3 regions of the Streptomyces sp. NC-S4 genome follow, and region 2 is predicted to be linked to each of the others. Evidence: riboswitches for the same ligand, from Rfam matches in the RefSeq annotation. Region 2 holds a riboswitch; each other region holds the start of a gene.
The links. Region 2 has a riboswitch for cyclic di-AMP ahead of ACXNSR_RS31900 (LysM peptidoglycan-binding domain-containing M23 family metallopeptidase). Riboswitches for the same ligand answer to the same signal wherever they lie in the genome.
Positions count from the first base shown of each region.

Region 1: linked by a shared signal. The riboswitch ahead of ACXNSR_RS15805 (transglycosylase family protein) and the one ahead of ACXNSR_RS31900 (LysM peptidoglycan-binding domain-containing M23 family metallopeptidase) in region 2 are both predicted to bind cyclic di-AMP.
Region 3: linked by a shared signal. The riboswitch ahead of ACXNSR_RS28730 (M23 family metallopeptidase) and the one ahead of ACXNSR_RS31900 (LysM peptidoglycan-binding domain-containing M23 family metallopeptidase) in region 2 are both predicted to bind cyclic di-AMP.

Region 1 is NZ_CM135937.1:3,601,623-3,608,070, reverse strand. It holds gene ACXNSR_RS15815 (cytochrome P450 family protein) at 1-1,248, shown strand, start outside; gene ACXNSR_RS15810 (transglycosylase family protein) at 1,424-2,353, shown strand; cyclic di-AMP (ydaO/yuaA leader) riboswitch at 2,629-2,801, shown strand; gene ACXNSR_RS15805 (transglycosylase family protein) at 2,805-3,536, shown strand; gene eno (phosphopyruvate hydratase) at 3,828-5,108, shown strand; gene ACXNSR_RS15795 (FtsB family cell division protein) at 5,206-5,694, shown strand; gene ACXNSR_RS15790 (DUF501 domain-containing protein) at 5,751-6,302, shown strand; gene ACXNSR_RS15785 (Ppx/GppA phosphatase family protein) at 6,299-6,448, shown strand, end outside.
Region 2 is NZ_CM135937.1:7,098,437-7,104,884, reverse strand. It holds gene ACXNSR_RS31910 (MBL fold metallo-hydrolase) at 1-39, opposite strand, end outside; gene ACXNSR_RS31905 (SGNH/GDSL hydrolase family protein) at 138-923, opposite strand; gene ACXNSR_RS31900 (LysM peptidoglycan-binding domain-containing M23 family metallopeptidase) at 1,087-2,067, opposite strand; cyclic di-AMP (ydaO/yuaA leader) riboswitch at 2,070-2,245, opposite strand; gene ACXNSR_RS31895 (tyrosine-protein phosphatase) at 2,561-3,352, shown strand; gene ACXNSR_RS31890 (aspartate aminotransferase family protein) at 3,391-4,803, opposite strand; gene hpnH (adenosyl-hopene transferase HpnH) at 4,800-5,831, opposite strand; gene ACXNSR_RS31880 (phosphorylase family protein) at 5,837-6,448, opposite strand, start outside.
Region 3 is NZ_CM135937.1:6,359,475-6,365,922, reverse strand. It holds gene ACXNSR_RS28745 (bifunctional acetate--CoA ligase family protein/GNAT family N-acetyltransferase) at 1-2,007, opposite strand, end outside; gene ACXNSR_RS28740 (HPr family phosphocarrier protein) at 2,191-2,472, shown strand; gene ACXNSR_RS28735 (GntR family transcriptional regulator) at 2,952-3,629, opposite strand; gene ACXNSR_RS28730 (M23 family metallopeptidase) at 3,816-4,619, opposite strand; cyclic di-AMP (ydaO/yuaA leader) riboswitch at 4,632-4,791, opposite strand; gene ACXNSR_RS28725 (M16 family metallopeptidase) at 5,008-6,375, opposite strand; gene ACXNSR_RS28720 (M16 family metallopeptidase) at 6,396-6,448, opposite strand, start outside.

The DNA.
Region 1 (6,448 bases), 3.5 Mb from region 2:
GCCGAGGGCCCCACCCTCTTCGACTGGGAGTTCGCGACCGATCCCTACCCGGCGTACGCCTGGCTGCGCGAACACTCCCCCGTGCACCGCACCAAGCTGCCCAGCGGGGTCGAGGCCTGGCTCGTCACCCGGTACGCCGACGCCCGCCAGGCCCTCGCCGACCAGCGGCTCAGCAAGAATCCGGCGCACCACGCGGAGCCCGCGCACGCCAAGGGCAAGACCGGGATCCCGGGGGAGCGCAAGGCCGAGCTGATGACGCACCTGCTCAACATCGACCCGCCGGACCACACCCGGCTGCGGCGGCTGGTGTCGAAGGCCTTCACCCCGCGCAGGGTCGCCGAGTTCGCCCCGCGGGTGCAGGCGCTCACCGACCATCTGATCGACGCCTTCGCGGGCAGGGGTGAGGCCGATCTCATTCATGAGTTCGCCTTCCCGCTCCCCATCTACGCCATCTGCGAGATGCTCGGGGTACCGCGCGAGGACCAGGACGACTTCCGCGACTGGGCCGGCATGATGATCCGCCACGGCGGCGGCCCGCGCGGCGGAGTGGCCAGGTCGGTCAAACAGATGCGGACCTACCTAGGTGAACTCATTCACCGCAAAAGGGATGATCTGGGCGACGATCTGATCTCCGATCTGATCCGGGCGAGCGATCACGGCGACCACCTGACGGAGGGCGAGGCCACCGCCATGGCCTTCATCCTGCTTTTTGCCGGTTTCGAAACCACCGTGAACCTCATCGGCAACGGAGTCCACTCCCTCTTCATGAATCCCGACCAGCGCGAGCGCCTTCAGCTCTCCCTCGCCGCGGGCGAGGAGGACCTGCTGGCCACCGGGGTCGAGGAGCTGCTGCGTTACGACGGTCCGGTGGAGCTGGCGACCTGGCGGTTCGCCACCGAGCCGCTGACCCTCGGAGGCAAGGACGTCGCGGCGGGCGATCCGGTTCTCGTCGTCCTCGCCGCGGCCGACCGGGATCCGGAGCGCTTCGCGGACCCGGACACCCTCGACCTCTCCCGGACCGACAACCAGCACCTCGGATACGGGCACGGCATCCACTACTGCCTGGGCGCTCCGCTGGCCCGGCTCGAAGGACAGACCGCGCTCGCGACTTTGCTGACGCGTCTGCCCGATATGGAACTTGCCGTTCCACCCCAAGACCTGCGCTGGCGAGGGGGGTTGATCATGCGCGGGCTGCGTACCCTTCCCGTCCGATTCGCGGCTCAAAACAGTTGCGCGAAAGTTGATTAAAAGTCAGGTTCAGCTTGAACTTGTGACAATCGTTCGAAGGCCGCTAGGTTCTGCCGTTACCCCGCTGTTATGCGAAAGGTGATCCCTCATGCTCTCCGGGAACGGCCGTCACAGACGCCCCCGCCAGGTCCCCGCGCTGGTCGTCACAGCCGGAGTCACTGGCTCTGCGCTGGCCATGCCGCTGTTGGCCGCCACAAGCGCCACCGCCGCCGACACGTCCACATGGGACAAGGTCGCCGAGTGCGAGAGCGGTGGCTCGTGGAGCGCGAACTTCGGCAGCGGCGCCTACGGCGGACTCCAGTTCACCCAGGAGGAGTGGCAGAGCGCCGGCGGTCTCGACTTCGCCGAGCGCCCCGACCTGGCGAGCCGTTCCCAGCAGATAGCCGTGGCCGAGCGGGTGCTGGGCTCGACGGGACCACAGGCCTGGCCGCTCTGCGCGGCCTCGGCCGGTCTGGTCAAGGAGAGCCCCGCCGCGCAGGTCGACCCCGGCCTGCCCGGCAGCCACGCCCCGGTCGCCCCCGCGCCGTCCCGCCCGGACGACGCCGTCCCGTCCACCGGGGGCGGCAAGCCGTCCACGGACTACGGGTCCCCGACCCCGGCCCCGGCGCCGAGCCCGTCCAGCACCCCGTTCCTGATTCCCGACGCGCCGTCCATCGGACTGCCCGTCATGCCCGCGCCGGACGTCCCGACGACGCCGCCGGTCCAGCCGGGTGGTCCGACCGGTACGCCGACCCCCGTCGCCCCGACGGCGCCGACGACGCCGGTGGACCCGACCGCGCCCACCACCTCGCCCAGTACGCCGGGACTGCCCCCGGTCGACCCCACGGCCCCCGTGACCCCCGAGACTCCGCAGACCACCTCGACCACTCCTGTCGAGGGCAGCGGCAAGCACCGCGGTGCGCCGGAGACCGAGCCGACGGCCCCGTCCGGTGCCGCGTCCGACCCCACCTACACGGTCCAGGCGGGCGACAGCCTGGCGACCATCGCGGTTGCCAAGGGCGTAAAGGGGGGCTGGAACGGGCTCTACCAGGCCAATGAGCAAGTGATCGGCGAGGACGCCGACCTCATCAAGCCCGGTCAGAACCTGGATCTAACCCCGCAATAAGGACAGTTGAGTTATCCGGAAAGACTCGAATGTCGGATTTCTGTAAGTGAGACATGTGTCTCTTCCGGTCAACTGGCGTGTCCCGCCCCGGGGCTTGCGCAAACCCCGTCCTCACCTGCGCAAATGTCCCCGAGGAGGGCGCAAGTAGGGCCGTTTCTCCCCGATGTTCCTCGTTGAACATCGGGGAGAGACCTGTCTACCTTCTGAATCGCTCGCCACCGCGAGCTCCTTCGACCGCATCGCCGAATCCTGCCGGCGGACGGAGGGAACAGTCGTCGCGTCAAGCGCCGAAGGCAGGAGCGGGGGAACCAAGGTAGGTGCCGGGAGCGGCCGTTGAGAGACGGTCACGCCACCGGCTAGGGGTTAAGACGTGCGCTAGGTCGCACGGCCGGGCAACTCACTCGCCCGAACCCGACAGCTCACCTCGTAGGCGTCGGTGAGGAGAAACTCCATGCTGCTTTCCGGCAAGGGCAAGCACCGTCGCGGTACTGCAATCGAGCGGTCTGTCCGGATCGTCACGCTCGCCGGTGTCGCCGGTGTGGCCGTGGCCGCCCCCCTGATGGCCGCAGGCACCGCCAGCGCCGCCACCACGTCCGAGTGGGACAAGGTCGCGCAGTGCGAGTCGGGTGGCAACTGGGCCATCAACACGGGCAACGGCTACTACGGCGGTCTGCAGTTCTCGCCCTCCACGTGGGCCGGGTTCGGTGGCAAGTCGTACGCCCCGCAGGCCAACCAGGCCTCCAAGTCGCAGCAGATAGCCATCGCCGAGAAGGTCCTCAAGAGCCAGGGCAAGGGCGCCTGGCCGTCCTGCGGCAAGGGCCTGTCGAACTCCGCCTACACCGGTGGCGGCTCCGAGACCCCGGCTTCGTCGAAGCCGCAGTCCAAGCCGCAGCCGAAGGCCGAGACGAAGAAGACCGAGACCAAGAAGGTCGAGACCAAGGCCGCGCCGAAGAAGGAGACCAAGCGCGCCGAGGCTCCGACCACCCGCTCCGAGCGCGCCGAGGCCCCGGTCGCGCCGAAGACCGGCAACGGCTCGTACGAGGTCAAGCCGGGCGACACCCTGGGCACCATCGCCGAGGCCAACGGCGTCAAGGGCGGCTGGCAGCAGCTCTTCGAGCTGAACAAGGACATCGTCTCGGACGCCGACCTGATCTTCCCGGGTCAGAAGCTGAAGCTCAGCTGAACACCGCGGCAAAGCCGCGGAAACATGTACACGGCGTCAGCTGACCCCGTGCAGGATTTCCACCGCCCGGCGCGTGTCCCACGCGCCGGGCGGTGCTGCGTGTGGCCTCCGAGTGGCGATGATCAAGCTGAATATGTCCCAGAAGAGGGGTATTCGGTCGGTTTTTCGTCCCAGGGTCCGGGCGGTCGGGCGGCCCAGTGCCCGGAGCCGGTTAGGCTCTAGGCGGCAAGGCCATCCCACGGCCTGACACGCCACCGCACACTCAGCGTCACATCCCAGAAGGAGATGCTCGTGCCGTCCATCGACGTCGTCGTAGCCCGGGAAATCCTGGACTCCCGAGGCAACCCCACGGTCGAGGTCGAGGTGGGCCTCGACGATGGCAGCACCGGCCGTGCTGCAGTTCCGTCCGGCGCCTCCACCGGTGCATTCGAGGCCATCGAGCTCCGTGACGGTGACCCCAACCGTTACTTCGGCAAGGGTGTCGAGAAGGCCGTCCTCGCCGTCATCGAGCAGATCGGCCCGGAGCTCGTCGGCTACGACGCCACCGAGCAGCGTCTGATCGACCAGGCCATGTTCGACCTGGACGCCACCGACAACAAGGGCTCGCTCGGCGCCAACGCCATCCTCGGCGTGTCCCTGGCCGTCGCGCACGCCGCGTCCGAGGCCTCGGACCTCCCGCTCTTCCGCTACCTCGGCGGTCCGAACGCGCACCTGCTGCCCGTTCCGATGATGAACATCCTCAACGGTGGGTCGCACGCCGACTCCAACGTGGACATCCAGGAGTTCATGATCGCCCCCATCGGCGCGGAGTCCTTCTCCGAGGCGCTGCGTTGGGGTGCCGAGGTCTACCACACCCTCAAGAAGGTCCTGCACACCAAGGGCCTCTCCACCGGCCTGGGCGACGAGGGCGGCTTCGCCCCGAACCTGGAGTCCAACCGCGCCGCGCTCGACCTCATCATCGAGGCCATCAAGCAGGCCGGCTACACCCCGGGCAAGGACATCGCGCTCGCGCTCGACGTCGCCGCGTCCGAGTTCTACAAGGACGGCCAGTACGAGTTCGAGGGCAAGTCCCGCTCGGCCGCCGAGATGACCGACTACTACGCCGAGCTCGTCGAGGCGTACCCGCTGGTCTCCATCGAGGACCCGCTGTTCGAGGACGACTGGGACGGCTGGAAGACCATCACCGACCGCCTCGGCGCCAAGGTCCAGATCGTCGGTGACGACCTGTTCGTCACGAACCCGGAGCGTCTGGCCCGCGGTATCGAGGAGGGCTCCGCGAACGCCCTGCTCGTGAAGGTGAACCAGATCGGTTCGCTGACCGAGACCCTGGACGCCGTCGAGATGGCCCAGCGCAACGGCTTCAAGTGCATGATGTCCCACCGCTCCGGTGAGACCGAGGACGTCACCATCGCCGACCTCGCCGTCGCCGTGAACTGCGGTCAGATCAAGACCGGCGCCCCGGCCCGCTCGGACCGCGTCGCCAAGTACAACCAGCTGCTGCGCATCGAGGAGATCCTCGACGACGCCGCGGTGTACGCGGGCCGCAGCGCCTTCCCGCGCTTCAAGGGCTAATCACCCCCCTGAGGGGCTGGCCTCCGTACGTCCCCGCACTCGGTCCCGTACCGTGTGCGGGGACGTATTGCGTAGTGCGTACCTAGGGGAGGCGGACATGGCCGGGAACCGGGATCGGTTCTCCACCTTCTCCACCGCGACGAGGCTCAAGCAGCTCGGCGAGCGGACCGCCGCCCACGTCTACCGGTCGCAGTCGCGGCGCCAGGTCCGCCGCAGCCGGCTCACCGGCCGCGCCGCGCTCCTGGTGCTCGTCCTCTGTACGCTGGTCGTCGCCCTCGCGTATCCGATGCGCCAGTACGTCTCCCAGCGCTCGGAGATCGCGAAGCAGCAGCGGGCCGCCGCGGCCGCGCGGGACCGCCTGGAGCGGCTCCGCGACGAGAAGGCCCGCTGGCAGGACGACGCCTACGCGGAGCAGCAGGCGCGCAAGCACCTGCACTTCCTGCGCCCGGGGGAGATCGGCTACATCATGAGCGACCCCGGGGCCCAGCCCTCGCAGCCGCACCGGACCGGCCACGCCGGCTCCGACCGCCCCTGGTACTCGAACGTCTGGGACGGGGTCGACAAGGCCGACCGTCCCGGCGAGTGATCCGTACCGCCGTACCGCAGCACCCATCCACGAGAACGAAGAGACTTCCTCCAGGCATGCAGACGCCCCCGCCCCAGACCGACCGGACCGAGCCGACCGACGCGGACATCGAGGCGTTCGAGCAGCAGCTCGGCCGCCCGCCGCGCGGGCTGCGCGCCATCGCGCACCGCTGCCCGTGCGGGCAGCCGGACGTGGTGGAGACCGCCCCGCGGCTCCCCGACGGCACCCCCTTCCCGACGCTGTACTACCTGACGTGCCCGCGCGCGGCCTCCGCGATCGGCACGCTGGAGGCCAACGGCGTGATGAAGGAGATGCAGGCCCGGCTCGCCGAGGACAAGGAACTGGCCGCCGCCTACCAGGCCGCCCACGAGGACTACATCCAGCGGCGCGACGCCATCGAGGTGCTCCAGGGCTTCCCGAGCGCCGGCGGCATGCCGGACCGGGTGAAGTGCCTGCACGTGCTGGTCGGCCACTCCCTGGCCGCCGGCCCGGGGGTGAACCCGTTCGGTGACGAGGCCCTGGCGATGCTGCCGGAGTGGTGGGCCAAGGGTGCCTGCGTCGTCCCGTGCGGGGAGAAGAAGGCGGACGACGAGGAGTCGCGGGCGTGACCCGGGTCGCCGCCGTCGACTGCGGTACGAACTCCATCCGGCTGCTGGTGGCCGACTGCGACCCGGCCACCGGCGAGCTGGTCGAGCTGGACCGCCGGATGACGATCGTCCGGCTCGGCCAGGGCGTGGACAAGACCGGGCGCCTG
Region 2 (6,448 bases):
GGCACGGAGCCGCGGACGCAGGGGACGGGAGCCGGTCAAAGCGCCTCCAGGGAGGATGGGGTCAGGACGGTCGTCGCTCTACGACCATCCCAACGCACACCGGCCCCGAAGGATTCCGCTTCCGGCTCCCGTGCCTGCTACAGAGGCAGCAGGTCCGGACGCTTCGCCTCCACGTGGTCCCCGGAGGACTCCCCGCGCAGCCGCCGGCCGATCCACGGCACGAGGTGCTCGCGTGCCCACTGGATGTTGTCCCGGGTCACGTCCACCGAGCCGCGCGGCCGCTCCGGGGGCCACGGCTGGTCGGGGTCGGCCGGCACGTCGAGCCCGAGCACCTGCGCGGCGCGCAGCGCGACCCGCGTGTGCCCCTCGGGCGAGAGGTGCAGCCGGTCCGTGTCCCAGGCGCGCCGGTCCTGTACGGACTTCAGCGACCAGAGGTCGAGCACCGGGCAGTCGTAGCGGTCGGCGATGGCGCGGACGTGCGCGCTGTACGTCGCCACCTTGCCGCGCAGGTGCTTGAGCACCGGTACGCCCCGGGTGTCGAAGCCCGTGGTGATCATGACCTGGCCCACGGCCCCGGTGAGGTCGGCCACGGCCGCCTCGAACCGCTCCGCCACGTCGTCCGGGTCGGTCCCGGGACGGATGATGTCGTTGCCGCCCGCGCAGAAGGTCACCAGGTCCGGCGCGAGGGCCTTGGCTCTGGGGAGCTGGTCGGCCACGATCTGGTCGAGGAGCTTCCCCCGCACCGCCAGATTCGCATACCGGAAGTCATGCTCTTCGCGCTGATCGGCCAGGAGCACGGCGAGCCGGTCCGCCCAGCCGAGAAATGAATCCCCGGGTCCCGGGTCCCCCACGCCCTCGGTGAAGCTGTCCCCGATCGCCGCGTACGAGCCGATGGTCTTGAGTTTCGTCGTCGTCGCTGCCACGAGAACCCATACTTCACTCCCGTAACCAACCTACGCCAACGTAATGAGGGGTTGACGGACCGTGATCTATACCACGCGGGGGATAAGGAATAAGTACACGTGGGGCCGGGACCCCCCTCGGGTCCCGGCCCCACGCGTGTCGGTGCTCCTGCGGCGGGTGCCGTCAGAGGCTCGCGCCCTTGGAGCGGAGGTAGGCGATCGGGTCCATGTCCGAGCCGTAGGACGGGGTCGTACGGATCTCGAAGTGGAGGTGCGGGCCGGTCGAGTTGCCGGTGGAGCCGGAGAGGCCGATGGCCTGCCCGGCGGTGACGCTCTGGCCGGAGGAGACGGAGAGCTGGGACAGGTGGGCGTACTGGGAGTACTTGCCGTCCGCGTGCCGGATCACGATCTCGTTGCCGTACGAGCCGCTCCAGCCGGCCGAGACCACGGTGCCCGCACCGACGGCCTTGACGGTGGTGCCCATGGCGGCGATGAAGTCGACGCCGGTGTGGTAGCCGGAGGACCACATGGCGCCCGCGACCTTGTACTGGGTGGAGATGCCGCCGCCGACCGGGGCCACGAAGCCGCCCGCGGACTGCGGCGCGGCGGCCGGAGCCTCGGCCCGGGGCTCGGCCTGCACCTCGGCCCGGGGCTCGGCGGCGGACTCCCGCTGCGCGGGGGCGGCCGCCCGGGGCCGCTCGCGGACCGGCTTCGCGTCGGCCTCGGGGGCCGGGGCGGCCTCGGCCTCGGCCTCGGCCTCGGCCTCGGCCGGAGCCGCTTCGCCGGGACCGCCGAGGGTCAGCTTCAGGCCCGGGTGGATCAGCGACGGGTTGGCCCCGACGGCCTCGCGGTTGTCGGCGTAGAGCCGCTCCCAGCCGCCGGACAGGTGGCGCTCGGCGGCGATCTTGGAGAGGTAGTCGCCCGGCACGACGGTGTAGACGGTCGGCGCGGCCTGCACGGCGGCGACCGGGGCCTGCGGGGCGGCGGGGGCCTGCGGGGCCACCGCGGGGGTCGCCGCGGCCGCGGTGGCCGGGGCGCCGGCCGCCTGGGCGCCGGCGGCACCGATCAGCGGCAGAGCGAGGGCCGCGCCACCGGTTCCGGCGACGGCGAAACCGCGGGAAAGGGAAAGGGACTTGGGACGGCGGTGCTTACCCTTTGCAGGCATGACGAATTCCTCTCCGGCGCCTGCGAGGTGAGCTGTCGGGTTCGGACTGGAGATGTCCGGCCGTACGTGTACGGGACACGCACGACTTCACCCCGAGCCGTCCCGGCGAAATGATCTCCGGGTCGGCGGCTTACCTGGTTCCCCCGCTCCTGCCGCGCGAATAGGTCGGATGCGGTTTCCGGGAGGCGGCAGGATTTGGCGGTCCACCCGGATCGATCGCGAAGGTAATCCCTTGCGGACGCACGGAACAAGCCGTGAATTCCCTGACGGAATAACAGGAGTGAGGGACCGCCGGAATTACCGTCACACTCCGTCCATTCCGCACCCCCAACGACCGCCCCGACGGGGCCATTCGCCTTTAGTGATCAGGCACTCACGGTCACCGTATGATCTGGCTCACGGGGACGTGCCCGATCTCGCCTCCGGATATGGCAAGTTGGCGCCAAGCAGTGCAATTCGGACAGAAGGCCCAGGATATGGCGGAGGAGTTGCTTTGACCCAGCAGATACAGGAGCCGGAGCTGTCCGGAGTGCGCAATTTCCGCGATGTGGGCGGATTGCCTACCTCTGACGGACGAACGGTCAGGCCGGGACGACTGTTCCGAAGCGGACATCTCGCACATGCCACCGAAAGCGATACAGAGTTCCTCGCCTCGCTCGGTCTCCACACCATCTTCGACTTCCGCAACGCCGCCGACCACGCGCTCGAGGGGCCCGACGTCGAACTGTCCGGCGTCCGGAACGTCAACATCCCGCTCTCCGACCCGGCCGACGGGCGGGAGTTCTGGCGGCTGGTCCGCGACGGCGACCTCGCGCAGCTGCGCGAGCTACTGGGCGAGGGCAGGGCCGCCGCCCGGATGTCGAACTCGTACCGCGGGATCATCCGGCAGCGCACCGCCGAGCACAGCCGGGTCGTGCACGCCCTCGCCGAGGACAGCGTCCCCGCACTGATGCACTGCGCGGCCGGCAAGGACCGGGCCGGCCTGTCGATCGCCGTCACCCTGCTCGCGCTGGGCGTCGAGCGGGAGGCGATCGTGGCGGACTACCTGGAGTCCAACGCCCCGCACCGCCGCTACCGCGTGCGCCGCACCGACGAGTCGGAGGGCGCCCGCTCCCCCGAGGTGATGGAGCTGCTCGCGCCGCTCTTCGACGCCCGCGCCGAGTACCTGGTGGCCGCATTCGACACCATCGACGAGCTCTGGGGCGGGGTGGACCGCTACCTGGCGGAGGGCCTCGGGCTGACGCCCGAGACCCTCGACCGGCTGCGGGACCGGCTGCTGGTCTGACGCGGCGGGGGCCGGTTCCCCACGGGGTGGGCGGGCCGTCAGCGCGTGGCGACGGCCTGCTTCACCAGCGTCCTGCCGAAGTCCCAGATCAGCCCGGACCCGCCGTGCGCCTCGTCCATGACCTCGCGGAAGGCCCCGACGAACCGGTCCACGTCCGCCTCGTCGACGATCAGCGGCGGGATCAGTTTGATCACCTCCAGGTGGTCCCCGGAGACCTGGGTGAGGATCCGGTGCTTCTGCAGCAGCGGCACCACGACCATCTGCGCGAAGAGCCCCTTTCGGGCCGCCTGCAGCATGGTCCACCGGCTGCGCAGGCCCAGCGAGGACGGCCGGCCGAACTCGATGCCGATCATCAGCCCGCGCCCCCGCACCTCGTGCAGCAGCTCGTACTCCCCCACCAGCACGGCGAGCCGTCCGCGCAGCAGGTCGCCCATGGCCCGTGCGTTGGCCACGACCTCCTCGTCCTCCATGACGGACAGCACCGCGAGGCCCGCCGCCATGGCCTGGGCGTTGGAACCGAAGCTGGCGGAGTGCACGAGCACCCGGTCCATGGACGAGTAGACCTTCTTGAAGATCCAGTCCTTGCCCAGGGTGGCGCCGACCGGCACGTAGCCGCCCGACAGCGCCTTCGCCACGCACACCAGGTCCGGTTCCACGCCCGGCTCGTGCTGGTAGGCGTAGAAGTCCCCGGTACGTCCGAGGCCGGTCTGCACCTCGTCCGCGATCAGCAGCGCCCCCCGCCGGTGCAGCATCTCCTGTGCGGCGAGCAGGAATCCGGGCGGGGCGGCCAGGACCCCCTTGCCCTGGATCGGCTCCACGACGAAGGCGGCCACGTCCCCGCGCCCGAGCTCGCGCTCCAGCGCCGCGAGGTCCCCGAGCGCGATCCTCGTGTCGGGGAGCAGCGGTGCGAAGCCGTCGCGGAAGCCGCCCTCCCCGTTCACCGAGAGGGAGCCCGCGGTGAGCCCGTGGAAGGCGTGGTCGCAGTAGAGGATCCTGGGGCGCCCGGTGGCGTACCGGGCGAACTTCAGGGCCGTCTCCACCGCCTCGGTGCCGCTGTTGCCGAAGAAGACCCGGTCCAGGTGCGGGCTGTACGAGAGCAGTTTCTCGGCCAGCAGACCGGGCAGCGGCTGGCAGTCGAACCGGGTCAGGTCGGCGAGCTGGGCGTCCAGGACGTCGTGCAGGGCGCGGCGGACGACCGGGTGGTGCCGGCCCAGGCCCATCACCCCGAACCCGGCCAGCATGTCCAGGTAGTCGTTGCCCTCCGCGTCCCAGAAGTGGGCCCCTTGGGCCCGCTCGTAGACCTTGTCGAAGCCGATGGTGTGCAGCATGCGGGGCAGCTGGTGGTTCAGGTGCCGGGCGTGCAGCTCGTAGCGCTCGGCGCCGCGCTCGGCCAGCAGGGCGCCGAGGTCGAAGCCCCGGCCGCCCCCTTCCTCCCGTGGCCGCCCGGTCATGCCGACTTGTCCCGGTTGCTGGCGACCGTCTCGCGGGCCGCGCGCAGGGACTCCTTGAGGGAGCCCATGGTGGCGAGGACGGCGGTGGGCTCGTATCCGCAGTGCGCCATGCAGTTCGCGCAGCGCGGGTCCTTTCCGCGGCCGTACTTGTCCCAGTCGGTGTCGTTGATCAGCTCGCGGTACGTCGGTACGTAGCCGTCGCTCATCAGATAGCAGGGGCGTTGCCAGCCGAAGAGTGAGTAATTCGGAATGGCCCAGGCCGTGCAGGGGAAATCGGCCTTTCCTTCCAGGAAGTCCAGGAAGAGCGGGGAGTGGTTGAGCCGCCAGCGCCGCCGGTTGCCGCCCGCGAAGGCCTTCCTGAACAGTTCCCGGGTCTGTTCGACGCCCAGGAAGTGCTCCTGGTCGGGGGCCTTTTCGTAGGCATAGGCGGGCGAGATCATCATTTCGTCGACCTGGAGGTCGTCATTGAGGTAGTTGAGCACCTCGATGATCGTCTGCGGGGTGTCGGTGTTGAAGAAGGTGGAGTTGGTGGTCACCCGGAAGCCGCGCCTCTTCGCCTCCTTGATGGCGGCGACCGCCTCGTCGAAGACGCCTTCCTTGGCCACCGACTCGTCGTGGCGCTCGCGCAGGCCGTCGATGTGCACGGCGAAGGCGAAATACGGGGAGGGGGTGAACTTCTCGATCTTCTTCCGCAGCAGCATCGCGTTGGTGCAGAGGAACACGTACTTCCGCCTCGCCACCAACTGCCGGACGATCTCGTGGATCTGCGGGTGCATCAAGGGCTCGCCGCCCGCGATGGACACCATGGGCGCACCGGACTCCAGCACGGCGCCGACCGCCTGGGCGACCGGCATGCGCTGCTTGAGCACCCCGGCCGGATGCTGGATCTTCCCGCACCCCTCACAGGCCAGGTTGCAGGCGTAGAGCGGTTCCAGTTCGACGATCAGCGGGAACTTCTCGCGCTTGCGGAGCTTCTGTTCGAGAAGATACGTCCCGACCCTGATGGACTGGCGCAGCGGCATGGCCATCTGGCTCACCTCCTGGGGAGCAGCAACGAACGGTGCCATTCATGAAACGCGGGCAGTACGGCACGCAGGACACGGAAGGCCGATATTCCCCCGCGTACCGTGCCGATACGGACGAGCTCGTGCTCCGGAGCGTCCACGATCACCCGGACGGCCGCAACCGGACGGCCGCGGCCCCGGCTGGCGGTCCACAGGGTGGCCGCGGACTCCATGTCGACCGCGATGGCGCCGGTGGCGCGCAGGTGCGCGCGCTCCTGGCCGCGGACGACGTGGTCGGACCCGGTCAGCGTGCCGCGGTGGACGGTCCGGCCCGGTACGGCCCGGGCCAGCGCCTCGGCGAGCAGGGCGCTGCCGGTGCAGGTGACGGTCCCCAGCGGGTCCCGGGTCTCCTCGGCGACGACGAGGTCCCCCGGGTGCATGCCGGGGACGAGTCCGGCGCAGAACCCGGTGGCGAGGACGGCGGCGAGGCCCATTCCCGGCCGGTCCAGTGCCCGGCCGACGGCCCGCTCGGCCGCGCGCGGGCCCATCCCGGTGCGCAGCAGGACGTGCCCGCCGGCCGGGCCGCGTCCGGGGCCGCGGCAGGTGCTGCGCAGCGCCGCCTGCTCGATGCGCAGCGCGCA
Region 3 (6,448 bases), 740 kb from region 2:
GGCGGTGGCCCGGCGCCACTGCCCGTACCGGACGGCCTCGGCGACGGCCTTGACCGCCCGCTCGGCGGCGGGGTAGCTGGGGATGCTGTCGCCGGCGGCGGACAGCGGGCCGGCCGGGGCGTGGGGTGCCGGGTCCGCCGCGGGGCCCCAGCTCCGGGGCGGGGCCGGGTTCGGGGCGCCCCGCACGGCGGACAGTGCCTCGACGAGCTCGGCCAGCTCTACGTGGACCACCGCGACCGGCTTGCCGGGGTACGCGGCCACGGCCTCGCGCAGGGCACCGGCGAGGTCGTCCGCCGGAGCGTCCTCGCTCACCCACGGGATGGCCGTGATCACCACCGCGTCGCAGTCCTCGGAGCGCAGCGCGTCGGTCAGGGCGGCGCGGAAGTCGGCCGGCGCGGCCGCCGTCGTCAGGTCCAGCGGCGGCAGCGGCCGCAGGCCCTGGGTGAGGCAGGCGTCGTAGGTGAGGATCCCGAGGGATTCGGAGTTGCCGAGGATCGCGATCCGGGGTCCGGCGGGCAGCGGCTGCGCCGCCAGCAGGAGGCCGACGTCCACCAGCTCGGTGACCGTGTCGACGCGGATGACGCCGGCCTGGCGCAGCAGGGCGGAGACGGTGGCCTCCGGCAGCCGGGTGTCGGGGACGACGTGCCCGGCCGGGCTGTGCCGGCCGCCCTTGGCGACGACCACCGGCTTGACGGCCGCCGTCCGGCGGGCGAGCCGGGTGAACTTCCGCGGGTTGCCGAGGGTTTCGAGGTAGAGCAGGGCGACGTCGGTCGCCTCGTCGTCGTACCAGTACTGGAGGATGTCGTTTCCGGAGACGTCGGCGCGGTTGCCCGCGGAGACGAAGGAGGACAGGCCCTCGCCGCGCCGGAGCAGGGCCGAGAGCAGGGCGATCCCGATCGCCCCGGACTGCGTGAACAGGCCGATCCGGCCGCGCGTGGGCATCGGCGCGGGGGTCAGGGAGGCGTTGAGTTCCACCTCGGGAGCGGTGTTGATCACGCCGTAGGCGTTCGGCCCGATCAGCCGCATCCCGTACGAACGCACCTGCCGCACCAGTTCGCGCTGGCGGGCGAGTCCGGCCGGACCGCTCTCCCCGTAGCCGGCGGACAGGACGACGAGGCCCTGCACCCCGTGCTCGCCGCAGGCGGCCACCGCTTCGGGGACCCGGTCGGCGGGGACCGCGATCACCGCGAGGTCGACCGGGGCCCCGATGGCCGCGACGGCGGGGTAGGCCCGTACGCCGTCGAGCAGGTCGCGGGTGGCGGCCTCGTTGACGGCGTAGAGGTGGCCGCGGAAGCCGCTGTCGCGCAGGTTGCGCAGTGCGGCCGCGCCCACGCCCGCGCCGGAGCGGCTGACTCCGACGACGGCCACCGAGCCGGGGGCCAGCAGCCGCTGCACCGAGTGGGCCTCGGCGCGCTGTTCGCGGGCGCGCTGCACGGCGAGGGACTCGGCAGTGGGTTCGAGGTCGAGGGTGAGGTGGACGGAGCCGTCCTCGAAGCTGCGCTTCTGCTGGTAGCCCGCGTCCGTGAAGACTTTGATCATCTTGGTGTTGGCGGGCAGCACCTCGGCGGCGAACCGCCGGATGCCGCGCTCCCGGGCCACCGCGCCGATGTGTTCGAGGAGCGTGGAGGCGACTCCGCGGCCCTGGTGGGCGTCCTGGACGAGGAAGGCGACCTCGGCCTCGTCGGCGGGGGCGGAGGCGGGGCGGCCGTCGGGGCCGATGCGGTCGTAGCGGACGGTGCCGATGAACTGGCCGCCGATGGTCGCGGCGAGCCCGACCCGGTCCACGTAGTCGTGGTGCGTGAAGCGGTGCACGTCGCGGTCGGAGAGCCGGGGGTAGGGGGCGAAGAACCGGTAGTACTTCGACTCGTCCGAGACCTGCTCGTAGAAGCTGACGAGCCGGCCCGCGTCCTCGGTGGTGATGGGCCTGATCCGGGCGGTGCCGCCGTCGCGCAGGACGACGTCGGCTTCCCAGTGGGCCGGGTACGAGGGGTCCGACTCGATGGTCATGGGCCCACCTTACGGCCGGATCGGGCCGCAGAGCCCTCGCGCGGCGCCGAGGCGGGACGGGACGAACCAGGGCAAGCTGGGGGAGGCCGAACGGCGGAAAATTCTGGCCGAAGGTAGGTCCGAGCATTCCGGGTGCCGTGAGAGACTGGTCTAGACAACCGTAAGAACCTGAAGGGCATCACCATGGCAGAGCGCCGCGTCAACGTTGGTTGGGCCGAGGGCCTGCACGCTCGTCCCGCCTCGATCTTCGTCCGTGCGACGACCGCTTCCGGCGTCCCGGTGACCATCGCGAAGTCCGGCGGCGACCCGGTCAACGCCGCCTCCATGCTGGCGGTCCTGGGCCTGGGCGCCCAGGGCGGCGAGGAGATCGTCCTCGCCTCCGAGGCCGAGGGTGCGGATGCCGCGCTCGACCGCCTCGCGAAGCTGGTCGCCGAGGGTCTCGAGGAGCTCCCCGAGACCGTCTGACCCTTCGGGTTCGACTTCACGCGCGAAGCCGCGGCCCCCGCTCCGGGGACCGCGGCTTCGTCGTCCACGAGGACGGGCCCAAGACCCGGAACCAGGGTCCGGCCCGTCTCCTGCGGATCCCGCCGGGCTCACGACGCCCGGGGCCGCCTCCGGCCCGGGGAGCAGACGCCGGCCGGAAGCCGGAATCAGGATCGCGACCGGCCTCCACCCGGGGCCCGCGGTCCGGCCCGGGTGGATTCCGGCCGGGACGCCGGAGCCGGCCCGGGACTCGGGGTCCGGGGGAATCCCTCGGCGAAACCTGGGCCCGCCCGGCGCGCCGCACGCCCACGGGGCGCCGAGGAAATACCGCTCGGCGGAATTCGGTCCGCGCACGCCGAATTCCGCTCCGCAGGAATTCCGCACGGAAAACCGATCCGACACGGAACGGTTCGGATACCGCGCAGCGAATTCACGGTCCCGCCCTTTGTATACGGCTCCTGTTAATGCCGGCCGCTCGACATGTTTACGGCAGGTTGCGAAGTGCTCACCGTCGGGCGGATCCGCAGCCGGTGCGCCCCCGCCGCCCGGTCGGCGTGGACGGCGGTCAGCGCCCGCGCCCGTTCGGCGTCGCCGCGCGCCACCGCGTCCACGATCGCCCCGTGCTCCGCCCAGGAGTCCACGGGCCGGGCCGGCGCCTCCACCACGTACATCCACGCGATCTTGTGCCGCATCTGCGTGAGCAGCGCGATCAGCCCGGGGCTGCCGGAGGACTGGGCGAGCGTCTCGTGGAACCAGCCGCCCAGGGACCGCAGGTCCTCGCCCTGGCCCCGCCTGGCCCGCTCCTGCCCCAGTCTGACCAGCCCCCGCAGCACCTTGAGGTGCGCGTCGGTGCGCCGCCGGGCGGCCCGCGCGGCGGCCAGCGGCTCCAGGAGCATCCGCAGCTCCAGCAGGTCCGCGGCCTCCTGCTCGGTCGGCTCCGCCACACAGGCCCCCGCGTGCCGCCGCGTGGTCACGAACCCCTCCGACTCCAGGGTCCGCAGGGCCTCGCGCACCGGGACGCGCGAGACCCCGTACCGGCGGGCCAGCACCTCCTCGGTCAGCCGGCCGCCCGGCTCGAACACCCCGGAGACGATGTCGTCGCGGATTGCCGTGCATACCGCGTGCGCAGGAATACGCAAGACCGAACCTCCGCCTATTTCCGTCTGCCAGCCTCATTGCACGCACATGCGTGTGCTGCGACTCTATTGCAACACACGATAATTTCCGAGAGCGGCCAGAAATACGAAACATTTGCACAAGGACGCAACACACAAAGGCCCCGGCTCGGGGAGCCGGGGCCTTCGGTGAAGCGGTGCGGGGCGGTGTCAGAGGCTGACGCCGTGCGAGCGCAGGTACGCGATCGGGTCGATGTCCGAGCCGTACTGCGAGCCGGTGCGGGCCTCGAAGTGCAGGTGCGGGCCGCTGGAGTTGCCGGTGGAGCCCGACAGGCCGATCTGCTGGCCGGGGGTGACCTGCTCGCCGACGGAGACGTTCAGCGAGGTCATGTGCCCGTACTGGGTGTAGGTGCCGTCGTTGTGCTTGATGACGACGTTGTTGCCGTACGCGCCACCCCAGCCGGCCTCGACGACGGTACCGACGCCCACCGCGTGGACCGAGGTGCCGGAGGCGGCGTGGAAGTCGATGCCCGTGTGCGAACCGGAGGACCACATGCCGCCGCCCGCGTGGTACTGCGTGCTGACGTACGAGCCGTCCACCGGGGCGACGAAGGTGTTGAGGCGCTTGCGCTCCTCCTCGCGGGCGGCGCGCTCGGCGGCCTCGCGCTCGGCCTTCGCCTTGGCCTCGGCGAGGCGCTTGGCCTCCGCGGCCCGCTGCTTCGCGTCGGCCTCGGCCTGCGCCTTGACGGCGTCCTGCTCGGCGCCGCGGTGCTGGGACTCGGCCTGGTCGGCGATGTCGCCCGCGAGGTCCTCGGCGACGACCACGGCACCCAGGCCGTTGTCCTGGCCGATGGTGCTGCTGTGGTTGTCCGCGGCGAAGGCCGGGGCGGCGAGGGAGCCGACGACACCCGTGGTGGCGATCGCGGCGATACCGGCGTAACCGGCGGTCTTCTTGCTCAGACGGCTGGAGCCACGGTGCTTACCGGTACCAGCGGGACGACTGCCAAACGCCATGAAGGGTTTGATCCTTTCCTTCCTTCTCGCCTACCGGGTTAGCTGACGGGTTCGGAGCAGGAAGGTCTCCTACGGATCTCCTCTTGCGAGGGGGTCCGATTCACCCCAGGGACTCATGTGGGTCCCCGGCTCCCCAGGCTCGCGCCTGACGGGGACTCGGCGATCGCTGACCGGTGCCGCGGATGCGGCGGGCACAACTGACGGGCAGCACGGCCGACGCTAGGCGGATCATCAGTCAATCGCCAAACAGACACGGCTTTTTGTTGCGTACGCCACACCACATAAAAGCAACCTCACCATTAAACGGACAAAAGGGGTTCTGGTGACAAGTCACCAGAACCCCTTGCTGAAACCTTCAGCCGGCTCTCAATCAGCCGTCATCCGACGGTCAGTTGGAGACGACCGTGACCTCGCCGATCCCAAGGGCCCGAACGGGCTCCTCGATCAGCGCCGCGTCACCCACCAGAACGGTGACCAGCCGGTCCGCGGGGAAGGCCTGGACGACCGCCGTGGTCGCCTCCACCGTGCCGGTCGCGGCGAGCTGGGCGTACAACTGCGCCTGGTAGTCGTCCGGCAGCTCCTGCTCGACCTGGTCGGCGAGGGTGCCCGCGACCGAGGACGCCGTCTCGAACTTCAGCGGGGCCACGCCCACCAGGTTCTGCACGGCGACATCGCGTTCGGCGTCGGTCAGGCCGCCCTCCGCGAGGGTGCGCAGCACCTTCCAGAGGTCATCCAGCGCCGGTCCGGTGTTCGGGGTGTCCACCGAGCCGCTGATGGCGAGCATCGAGGCGCCCTTGCCGTCCGCGGTGGAGCGCAGCACCTGGCCGAAGGCGCGCACGCCGTAGGTGTACCCCTTCTCCTCGCGCAGCACCTTGTCCAGGCGCGAGGTGAGGGTGCCGCCCAGGCAGTACGTGCCCAGCACCTGGGCCGCCCACACCCGGTCGTGGCGGTCCGCCCCGATCCGGCCGATCAGCAGCTGCGTCTGGACCGCGCCGGGCCGGTCCACGATGACCACGCGGCCGGTGTCGTCGGCGGTCACCGGCGGCACCGGGCGGGCGGCGGCGGTGTTGCCCGTCCAGGCTCCCAGGGTGTCCGCGAGCACGGCGTCCAGGTCGATCCCGGTCAGGTCGCCGACGACCACCGCGGTGGCGGTGGCGGGGCGTACGTGGGCCTCGTAGAAGGCGCGTACGGCGGCGGAGTCGATCCGGGCGACCGTCTCCTCGGTGCCCTGGCGCGGCCGGGACATCCGCAGGGCGGCCGGGAAGAGCTCCTTGGAGAGCTGCTTGGCGGCGCGGCGCTGCGGGTTGGCCAGCTCGTGCGGGATCTCGTCGAGCCGGTTGCGCACCAGCCGGTCGACCTCGGCGTCGGCGAAGGCGGGGGCGCGCAGCGCCTCGGCGAGCAGGCCCAGCGCCTTGGGCAGCCGGGAGGCCGGGACCTCCAGCGAGACCCGCAGGCCCGGGTGGTCGGCGTGCGCGTCCAGGGTGGCACCGCAGCGCTCCAGCTCGGCCGCGAACTCCTCGGCGGAGTGCTTGTCGGTGCCCTCGGAGAGCGCCCGCGCCATGATGGTCGCCACGCCGTCCAGGCCCTCGGGCTCCGCGTCGAGCGGGGCGGCGAGGTTGACCTCGACCGCGACGACCTGCTGGCCGGGCCGGTGGCAGCGCAGCAGGGTCAGCCCGTTGGACAGCTGCCCGCGGTCGGGGGCGGGGAAGGCCCACGGCTGCGGCTCGCCGGCCTGCGGCTGCGGGTGGAAGGTCATCGTGACGGCTGCCGTGTCGCTCACTGCTCCGCCCCCTCGTTCTCGTCGGAGTCCTCGGACTCGTCGTGCTGGT